Regions from separate parts of the Pseudomonas sp. NFX71 genome, predicted to be linked through region 2. Evidence: predicted binding sites of a transcription regulator. Region 2 holds the regulator's gene; each other region holds the start of a gene.

Region 1 (3,567 bases), 640 kb from region 2:
TTGTCTACCAGGGTGGTTTTACCATGGTCAACGTGAGCAATGATGGCGATGTTGCGTAGATTTTCGATCACTTGTGTATCTCGATCAGAGGATTCGGTGTGCTGACAAGTCTTGGCAGCGATTAACAGTAGAGTCAGGCCTTGCCGTTACAGCTTGACGGCAGAGTCGGGGGGCCGGTGACGCAGGCCACAGGCAAACAGCCCCGGGCTCTTAGCTCGGTCGATAAACGCGCACATTGGCATGCCCCTCACTGAGCAAATGGTGGGCATGCAGGCGACTCATCACGCCTTTGTCGCAATACAGCAGGTACTGGCGAGTAGGGTCCAGTTCCTTGAAACGAGCGTTCAATGCATAAAACGGCATCGCTTGTACCTCAATGCCAGCGAGTTCCAGCGGCTCGTCTTCAGCGGCATCCGGGTGTCGGATGTCGATGATGATCTGGCCCGCCAGTGCTTCGCTGACTTCTTCGATCTGCAAGTCCTGGCCCAATTCGTCGATCACGCGATCGATCGGCACCAGTTTGGCGTTCTCGAGCGCACGCTCAAGGACCGCCATGTCGAATTCTTTCTCTTCATGCTCCACGCGCGGACGCTTGGCGTGGGTCTTGGGGTTCACCGAGATGACCCCGCAATACTCCGGCATGTGCTTGGCGAAGTCGGCAGTGCCGATTTCGTTGGCCAGGTCGATGATGTCCTGCTTGTGACTGGCGATCAGCGGACGCAAGACCAGCTTGTCGGTCACGCAGTCGATCACGGACAGGTTCGGCAGCGTCTGGCTGGAAACCTGGGAAATCGCTTCACCGGTGACCAGCGCTTCGATGTCCAGCCGATCGGCAATACGGGAAGCAGCGCGCAACATCATACGCTTCAAAACTACACCCATATGACTGTTATCGACTTTCCCGAGAATTTCTCCCAGTACTTCCTCGAACGGCACACTGACAAATAACACGCGTTGGGAGCTGCCGTACTTCTTCCAGATGAAGTGCGCCACTTCCATGACGCCCAGTTCATGGGCCCGCCCGCCCAGATTGAAGAAGCAGAAATGGCTCATCAGGCCACGGCGCATGATCTGGTAGGCCGCAACAGTGGAATCGAAGCCGCCGGACATCAGCACAAGCGTCTGTTCCAGGGAACCCAGCGGATAACCGCCGATGCTGTTGTGCTGGCTGTGGATCACAAACAACCGTTTGTCGCGAATTTCGATGCGAACTTCGATTTCCGGCTCTTTCAGCGAGATTCCGGCGGCGCCGCACTGACGACGCAGTTGGCTGCCGACGTATTTCTCGACATCCATCGAACTGAATTCATGCTTGCCGGCGCGTTTGCAGCGCACCGAAAAAATCTTCCCGGCCAGCGAATCACCGAAGTGCAGCTTGCACTTGGCGACGATGTCATCGAAGTCGCCCAACGGGTACTCGTCGACCTGCAGGAAATGCGCGATGCCCGGCATGCAGCTCAGGCGCTCGGTCATGTCCTTCAGGACTTTAGGCTCAGTGACGCGGGTTTCAAGCTCGAGATTGTCCCACACACCGTTCACCACCACGGCCGGGTCCAGGTCACGGAGCACGGTGCGGATGTTTTTGGCCAACTGGCGGATGAAACGCATCCGTACCGGGCGGCTCTTGATGGTGATCTCGGGGAAGACTTTTACGATTAGTTTCATGAAAACAGCGCGCGCTGGGCCAGCCGAAAAAGGGGGGCGCGGATTATAGCGGAAATTGCTCAAGGTTTAACCAGTTAATGTGCAGAAGGTTTTCAGCGCACCAAAACGGGTCGTTTATTGGTTTCGACGCTACATTGTAGGGCGACATTTTGCCCCTCAATGCGATTTGTGCCTTTATAAGCGTGATATTGGGGCAAAAAACCCATGCTGGGGCACTGGCATGCAATTTGCTCCCTTGTGAGGCAGGTTGCCTTGGCAGAGTATTCGCGCCGGCATCACCCACATTCTAAGGGCATCCACTACTAAGCCCGAAGCCACCCGGAGGACACTATGTCGAAGTCGGTTCAACTCATCAAAGATCATGACGTCAAGTGGATTGATCTGCGCTTCACGGACACCAAAGGCACTCAGCACCACGTGACCATGCCGGCTCGCGACGCGCTGGATGAAGCTTTCTTCGAAGAAGGCAAAATGTTCGACGGTTCCTCCATCGCTGGCTGGAAAGGCATCGAAGCCTCCGACATGATCCTGATGCCGGACGACAGCACTGCTGTCCTCGACCCGTTCACCGAAGAGCCGACCCTGATCCTGGTTTGCGACGTGATCGAGCCTTCGACCATGCAAGGCTACGACCGCGACCCACGTGCGATCGCCAAACGCGCCGAGGAATACCTGAAGTCGACCGGTATCGGTGACACCGTATTCGTTGGCCCGGAACCAGAATTCTTCATCTTCGACGAAGTGAAGTTCAAGTCCGATATCTCTGGTTCCATGTTCAAAATCTTCTCCGAACAAGGTTCGTGGATGTCCGACCAGGACGTGGAAGGCGGCAACCGTGGCCACCGTCCAGGCGTCAAAGGCGGCTACTTCCCTGTTCCGCCGTTCGACCACGACCACGAAATCCGTACCTCCATGTGCAACGCCATGGAAGAAATGGGCCTGGTCATCGAAGTTCACCACCACGAAGTGGCGACTGCCGGTCAGAACGAAATCGGCGTGAAGTTCAACACCCTGGTCGCCAAGGCTGACGAAGTTCAGACCCTGAAGTACTGCGTACATAACGTTGCTGACGCATACGGCCGCACCGCGACCTTCATGCCTAAGCCTCTGTACGGCGACAACGGTTCGGGTATGCACGTTCACCTGTCCATCGCCAAAGATGGCAAGAACACCTTCGCTGGCGAAGGCTATGCCGGCCTGTCCGACACCGCCCTGTACTTCATTGGCGGCATCATCAAGCACGGTAAGGCCCTGAACGGCTTCACCAACCCGTCGACCAACTCCTACAAGCGTCTGGTCCCAGGCTTCGAAGCTCCGGTAATGCTGGCCTACTCGGCTCGCAACCGTTCCGCTTCGATCCGTATTCCTTACGTGTCCAGCCCACGCGCTCGCCGTATCGAAGCCCGTTTCCCGGATCCAGCAGCCAACCCATACCTGGGCTTCGCTGCACTGCTGATGGCTGGCCTGGACGGCATCCAGAACAAGATCCACCCTGGCGACGCAGCTGACAAAAACCTGTACGACCTGCCGCCTGAAGAGGCGAAAGAGATCCCACAAGTTTGCGGCAGCCTGAAAGAAGCCCTGGAAGAGCTGGACAAAGGTCGCGCGTTCCTGACCAAAGGCGGCGTGTTCTCCGATGACTTCATCGACGCTTACATCGCGCTGAAAAGCGAAGAAGAAATCAAGGTCCGCACCTTCGTACACCCACTGGAATACGAGCTGTACTACAGCTGCTGATCCGGTAGCGCTGCGGCACGCGGCGTGACAAAAAGAGGCCTCCTTCGGGAGGCCTTTTTTGTGCCCGCAATTCAGCGGCAACGCCCTACTCCTGTGGTGTTTGAGGGATCTCGAAAATCATTCCCGGATGTTTACAGCTTGGGCCAACCGCCGCCACTGACCTAT
Region 2 (3,567 bases):
AGGTTGGTGGTATTGACCTTGAGATCGGCGAGGTCGGCAATCGGCCCGAGCAGGTTGGTTTCATCGTTGATCGCCTCGGCCAGCGAGCGATTGGCGCTGCTCAGCGGGTGACGGCGGCGGGTTTCCGAAAAACGCTTGAGCAAGGTTTCTTCGTCGGCATCCAGGTACAGGACGTCGCATTGGATATGCCGGCTGCGGACTTCTGCGAGCAGTTCCGGAAAACGGGTCAGGTGGCTCGGCAAGTTGCGCGCATCGATGGAGACGGCAACCAGCGGCTGCGCCAGCTCTGTGTGAATCAACGCACGCTCGGCCAGTTCCGGCAGCAACCCGGCGGGCAGGTTGTCGATGCAGTAATAGCCGTTGTCCTCGAGAACATCGAGCGCGGTGCTTTTACCTGAGCCGGAACGGCCACTGACGATGATCAAGCGCATGATTAGTGCCTGTTTTGCTCGTCCAGGACAACCTGATACAAGGCTTCATTGCTCGGTGCGCTGCGCAGGCGATCACGGACTTCCTTGCGATCAAGCATGCTGGCGATCTGCCGGAGCAATTCAAGGTGCGCATCGGTAGCCGCTTCCGGGACCAGCAGAACGAACAGCAGGTCAACCGGGGCGCCGTCGATGGCGTCGAAATCGATGGGGGCATCCAGGTGCATCAAGGCACTGATGGGCGAGGTGCAGCCTTTCAGGCGGCAGTGGGGGATAGCGATGCCGTTACCAAAACCGGTCGAGCCAAGTTTTTCACGGGCAATCAAAGCCTCGAAGACATCTTGCATCTCCAGATCCAGCACTTCTTTATGGATAAGGTTGGCAATTTGCTCGAGGGCTTTCTTTTTGCTGCCGCCCGGCACGTTCACGAGGGAACGGCCGGGGGTCAGGATGCTTTCAAGTAGGATCATGGGTTGGGAGTGTTAACGACCGGTCGCGCCCTGGAGGAGGCTTTGGGTCTTTTCCTTATGCTTTTTGAGTTGTTTATCCAGCTTGTCGGTCAGCGCGTCGATCGCCGCGTACATGTCGGTATGTTCCGCGTTTGCGACCACTTCATTGCCGGGAATATGCAGCGTGGCTTCGATTTTCTGCTTCAGCTTCTCGACCGTCATCGTGACTTGCACGTTGGTGATCTTGTCGAAATGCCGCTCTAATCGTTCGAGTTTTTCGCCGATGTAGGTGCGAAGAGGTTCGGTCACTTCCAGTTGGTGTCCACTGATGTTGACTTGCATACAGCTTCTCCTTCGTTGCCAGTGCATAAAGCGGTAGATCAGATGATCTACCACTGGAACGCTGTGGCGTGGCTCTACATCAACCGCTTGCGTTCGCTCGAAGGCGCGATCCCGAGGGATTCGCGGTACTTGGCGACGGTGCGGCGAGCCACCTGAATGCCTTGTGCCTCCAGTAAACCAGCGATCTTGCTGTCACTCAACGGCTTTTTCTGATTTTCCGCAGCAACCAGTTTTTTGATGATCGCGCGGATCGCCGTGGACGAGCATTCGCCGCCTTCGGAGGTGCTGACGTGGCTGGAGAAAAAGTATTTCAGCTCATATATGCCCCGAGGGGTATGCATGAATTTTTGCGTGGTCACCCGTGAAATCGTCGATTCGTGCATGCCCACCGCTTCGGCGATGTCATGCAGGACCAGCGGTTTCATCGCTTCGTCGCCGTATTCCAGAAAGCCGCGTTGATGCTCGACGATCTGGGTGGCAACTTTCATCAGGGTTTCGTTACGGCTTTGCAGGCTCTTGATGAACCAGCGGGCCTCTTGCAACTGATTGCGCATGAAGGTGTTGTCGGCGCTGGTGTCGGCGCGACGCACGAAACCGGCGTATTGAGCGTTGACCCGCAGTCGCGGTACCGATTCCTGATTCAGTTCTACCAGCCAGCGCTCGTTGTCCTTGCGCACGATCACATCGGGGACCACGTATTCGGCTTCACTGGACTCGATCTGCGAGCCAGGGCGTGGGTTGAGGCTCTGTACCAGTTCGATGACCTGGCGCAGTTCGTCTTCCTTCAGCTTCATGCGGCGCATCAGCTGGCTGTAGTCGCGGCTGCCGAGCAAGTCGATATAGTCGGTGACCAGGCGCTTGGCCTCGGCCAGCCAAGGCGTCTTGGCGGGCAGCTGGCGCAATTGCAGCAGCAGGCATTCACCAAGGTTGCGGGCGCCGATGCCGGCCGGCTCGAATTGCTGGATGCGATGCAGGACGGCTTCGATTTCGTCCAGTTCGATGTCGAGTTCCGGATCGAAAGCTTCGAGGATTTCCTCGAGGGTTTCGTCCAGGTAGCCCTGGTTGTTGATGCAATCGATCAGGGTCACGGCGATCAGACGATCGGTGTCGGACATCGGCGCCAGGTTCAATTGCCACAAGAGATGGCTTTGCAGGCTTTCACCGGCCGATGTGCGGGTGGTGAAATCCCACTCGTCGTCATCGTTGCTCGGCAGGCTGCTGGCGCTGGTCTGGTAGACGTCTTCCCATGCGGTGTCGACGGGCAGTTCGTTGGGAATGCGCTCGTTCCAGTCGCCCTCATCGAGGTTGTCCACCGTCGGGGCGGTTTCCTGGTAGGAGGGCTCTGAAACATCGGCGTTGGGTTGCTGTTCGGCTTTGTCGGCCAAGGGGTCGGCGTTATCGAAGTCGTCGCCTTCTTCCTGGCGTTCGAGCATCGGATTGGACTCCAGGGCTTCCTGGATTTCCTGTTGCAGGTCCAGGGTCGACAATTGGAGCAGGCGGATGGCCTGTTGCAGCTGCGGTGTCATCGTCAGCTGCTGGCCCATTCTCAAGACTAGCGATGGTTTCATGGCAGGGGCTTAACACCTTATTCGCCGGCGCACATGCGCCATCCACTACAGGGCGCCGGAGCGCCAAACATAAGCAAATTATATGCCTGAAACTGCAACGTTTGCCTAGAGCGCTGTAACAATAAAAAATTGTTGATTTTTTATCGAGACAAGCGCTCGGCGACTAGCCAGAGACGCCCTGATGCTTACAGGCGGAACTCATGGCCCAGATAGACTTCTTTCACGAGGTCGTTGGCCAGGATGGTGGCAGAATCACCTTCGGCGATCAGCTGGCCATCGTTGACGATGTAGGCGGTTTCGCAGATATCCAGGGTCTCACGGACGTTGTGGTCGGTGATCAGCACGCCAATGCCCTTGGCCTTGAGGTGGTAGATGATCTGCTTGATGTCGCCCACCGAAATCGGGTCCACACCGGCGAAGGGTTCGTCGAGGAGGATGAATTTCGGGTTGGTTGCCAGTGCACGGGCGATTTCCACGCGGCGGCGTTCACCACCGGACAGGCTCATGCCGAGGTTGTCCCGGATGTGGCTGATGTGGAATTCCTGCAGCAGGCTTTCCAGCTCTTTGCGGCGATCGGCCTTGTCGAGTTCCTTGCGGGTCTCGAGGATTGCCATGATGTTGTCGGCAACCGAGAGTTTGCGGAAGATCGACGCTTCTTGTGGAAGATAGCCGATACCGGCCTTCGCACGACCGTGCATCGGCTGGTGGCTGACGTCCAGATCGTCGATCAGGACGCGGCCCTGATCGGCCTGGACGAGGCCGACGATCATGTAGAAGCAG
Region 3 (3,567 bases), 2.6 Mb from region 2:
ATATTGAAAGACATATTCCACTCCTTTGTGCCGTGTTAGTCGGCTCTACATACCAATGGTTTGTACTTTGGACAGGGCAACGCTGCCCAGGCCGGCCAGATTGAGCATCAACTCACCGCCGGTCTGGCTGATGGTCACGCTGGTGACAGTGGCCGGCAGGTAAGTGACCAGCGAAGTCGCCTTGCTGTCATAAGTCGCAGTGGCGGAGAAGGTGTACGTACCCGCCTTGGCCACTTCGCCGGCATCGTTCTTGCCGTCCCAGATGAAGCTGGCGCTGCCCGTTTTCTGGCTGCCCAGGTCGATGGTGCGGATCAACTTGCCATCGGCATCGGTGATCTTGACCTTGACCGGATCGGCGGCTGCAGGCACGGCGACTGTGCCGGTGAAGCTCTTGGTGGTGTCGACCACCGCCTTGTCGCCCGGCGCGATGACCGAACGGCCCACCAGCGACGATGCTTGCAACGCCTGGGACGAACTCAAACTGCCCGCCAGGTTGTTCGCCAGACCACCCACGGTGTCGTTGAGCGTGGTAATGCCTTCCAGGCTGCTGAACTGCGCCAACTGGGCAACGAACTCGCCGTTGTCCTGCGGCTCCAGCGGGTTCTGGTTCTTCAGCTGTGTCACCAGCAGTTGCAGGAACGCGTCCTTGCCCAAGGCCTTTTTGCCGGTCGCGCTGTTCGTCGCGGACGCCAGGCCATCGGCACTGGTGTTGGTCTTGATCGAAGAGTTGGCCAGGATGTCATTAAGGCTAAGGCCGCTGGTGGTATCGGTAACACTCATCTGAGTCGCCCCTTATCACTGACCGAGGGTCAGGACCTTCTGCATCATGGTTTTGGCGGTGTTCATCATTTCGGCATTGGTCTGGAACGAACGGCTCGCGGAAATCATGTCGGCCATTTCTTCCACCACGTTCACATTCGGGTAATAGACGTAGCCCTTGGCGTCAGCCGCCGGATGGTTCGGTTCGTAGCGGGCTTCCAGGTTGCTCTGGTCTTCGACCACGCCCAGCACTTGCACGCCCTGGCCTGCGGCGTCCTGGTTCTGGAACAGCGAATCGCTGCCGCCGCTCTGTCCGCCCTGGAACATGGTGGCGAACACCGGGTGGCGGGCGCGATAGGTCTGGTCGATGCTCGACGAGACGGTTTCGGCGTTGGCGATGTTCGAGGCCACGGTGTTCAAGCGCGTGGTTTGCGCACTCATGCCGCTACCGGCAATGTTGAAAACACTGGATAGAGACATGACTTACTCTCCGCGCAGGGCTGAGATCAGCCCTTTGAATTTGCTGTTGAGCAGGGTGAAGCTGGCCTGGAAGTTGACCGCGTTTTCCGCGTAGTTCGACTGTTCCAGTTGGGCGTCCACGGTGTTCTGGTCGATCGACGGTTGCATCGGCGTGCGATACAGCAGCGACTCGTCGCCATTGCCCAGGCCTTCGGCTTCGATATGACGGTTGTTGGTCATGTTCAAGGCGAAAGTGCCGTTCTTGGTTTTCTCGCTCTGCTCGGCGAGCACTTTCGAGAAGTCCAGATCCCGAGCCTTGTAGTTCGGGGTGTCGGCGTTGGCGATGTTGTTGGCCAGGACTTCGGCACGCTGGGCGCGGAAGCCCAGGGCTTGTTCATGGATACCGAGCGCTTTATCGAAGCTGATGCTCATGTCGGGAAACCTTCGGGTGACCTGATTTTTCGTACGATGGACATAGCAAGCGGCGTGCCAATTTAAAAAAGCCCGTAAACCGGGGCTTTGCGGGCAGGGGCAAGGCGGCAATGCCAGAAAAGCGGCAACGGGTTTCCGCCGCCTGCCGCTTTTCTGCCGCTTTGCCATGGGCAACGACTTTCTCCTGTGGGTGCGGGCTTGCTCGCGAAAGCGGTGTGTCAGCCAACGCAGATGTCGACTGACACGACGCCTTCGCGAGCAAGCCCCACATTGGGTTTGTGGTGTCTTGGGGAAGTCAGCAGGCATAAAAAAACGGGAGCCCTCTAAGGACTCCCGTTTTTTGATACTGCCAACCCATCACTTCGCCTGGTAAATGATCCCCGGACTGCACTGGACCATCTGGTAATGATCCGGCAAACCGTTCAGCGCTTCGGATGCGCCGAGGAATAGATAACCGCCCGGCTTCAGCGTGCTGTGGATGCGCAACAGGATGTCCTTCTTCACCTCGGCGGAGAAGTAGATCAACACGTTGCGGCAAAACACGATGTCGAACTTGCCGAGGCTCGCATAGCTGTCCAGCAGGTTGAACGAGCGAAACTCCACCCGGCTCTTGATCGGTGCCTTGATGGCCCAGCGCCCCGGCCCCTTCGGGTCGAAGTAACGCTGCAGGCGCTCGGGCGACAGACCGCGACCGATGGCCAGGCTGTCGTACTCGCCGGTCTTGCAGTTGGTCAGCATGGTGCTGGACAAATCAGTGGCAACGATCTGCACGCCCATCTTCAACTGGCCCATGTTGACCCGCTCGAACTCGTCGATGGACATCGACAGCGAATACGGTTCCTGCCCCGACGAGCACGCCGCGGACCAGATCCGCAGACGCTGGCCGGGAGCTGCCTTGATTGCTTCGGGCAGTACCTTGTTCTTCAAGACTTCAAACGGATAGGTGTCACGAAACCACAGGGTTTCGTTGGTCGTCATGGCATCGACCACCAGCTCGCGCAAACCGCTGCGCGGCTGAGTCTGGATGCGCTGGACCAGCTCACCCAGGGACTTGATGCCTTGCTGTTCCATCAGTTTGTTGAGACGGCTCGAGACCAGGTACTGCTTGTTTTCACCGAGCAAAATGCCACAGGCTTTTTCCAGGAAGACCCGGAACTGTTCGAAATCCAAATTACCCGTAGACAATGATGCCGCCTCTTAAATCGTGTTAACCACCAGGGGCAGAAGGCCCCTAGCTGATATCTGCTGCTTTGATCCGGTCGACTACCCGGGATGCCAGGTCATCAGGTCGGAATTTGGCCAGGAAGTCATCGGCACCGACTTTCTTGACCATCGCCTGATTGAACACACCCGACAACGAAGTATGCAGGATGATATGAAGCTTTTGCATGCGAGGGTCGTTGCGGATTTCCGCCGTCAGGGTGTACCCGTCCATTTCCGGCATCTCGATGTCGGAAATCATCATCAGGAACTCTTCTTCCGGCTTCTTGCCCTCGTCGACCAGTTTGCGCAGGTAATCCAGCGCTTGCCGTCCGTCGTTCAACGCCACCACTTCGACACCAACCGTCTGCAGGCAACGCGTGACCTGCTTGCGCGCCACCGACGAATCATCGACCGTCAGCACCCGCAGCGACAGCGCCTTGTGCTGGGTCTCGACATCGACCACACCGACAGAAATCGCTTCCGGTGTCGGCGCCACTTCCGCCAGGACCTTCTCGACGTCGATGATTTCGACTAACTGATTGTCGACCCGAGTCACAGCCGTCAGGTAATGATCGCGCCCGGTACCCTTGGGAGGCGGATGAATCTCCTCCCAGTTCATGTTGACGATGCGTTCCACCGAGCGCACCAGGAAACCCTGGGTCTTGGTGTTGTACTCCGTGATGATCACGAAGGGATTGCTTTGATCTTTCAGCG

Evidence for each region. Region 2 encodes sigma-54, which starts transcription at its own class of promoters, with help from an activator protein. Its sites were predicted from a motif close to ANTGGCATNNANNTTGCTNT; they were not measured.
Region 1: glnA (glutamate--ammonia ligase) is a predicted target of sigma-54. The motif match lies at 1,880-1,899, and genes of this name have one in related genera.
Region 3: flgB (flagellar basal body rod protein FlgB) is a predicted target of sigma-54. The motif match lies at 1,693-1,712, and genes of this name have one in related genera.

What each region holds. Positions count from the first base shown of each region.
Region 1 covers NZ_CP182230.1:2,274,544-2,278,110, reverse strand. The annotation lists gene typA (translational GTPase TypA) at 1-71, opposite strand, end outside; gene thiI (tRNA uracil 4-sulfurtransferase ThiI) at 211-1,665, opposite strand; gene glnA (glutamate--ammonia ligase) at 1,996-3,402, shown strand.
Region 2 covers NZ_CP182230.1:2,913,551-2,917,117, forward strand. The annotation lists gene rapZ (RNase adapter RapZ) at 1-431, opposite strand, end outside; gene ptsN (PTS IIA-like nitrogen regulatory protein PtsN) at 434-898, opposite strand; gene hpf (ribosome hibernation-promoting factor, HPF/YfiA family) at 911-1,219, opposite strand; gene ACM1ZW_RS13330 (RNA polymerase factor sigma-54) at 1,294-2,787, opposite strand; gene lptB (LPS export ABC transporter ATP-binding protein) at 2,973-3,567, opposite strand, start outside.
Region 3 covers NZ_CP182230.1:308,623-312,189, forward strand. The annotation lists gene flgE (flagellar hook protein FlgE) at 1-14, opposite strand, end outside; gene flgD (flagellar hook assembly protein FlgD) at 46-780, opposite strand; gene flgC (flagellar basal body rod protein FlgC) at 796-1,239, opposite strand; gene flgB (flagellar basal body rod protein FlgB) at 1,243-1,650, opposite strand; gene cheR (protein-glutamate O-methyltransferase CheR) at 2,008-2,835, opposite strand; gene ACM1ZW_RS01475 (chemotaxis protein CheV) at 2,882-3,567, opposite strand, start outside.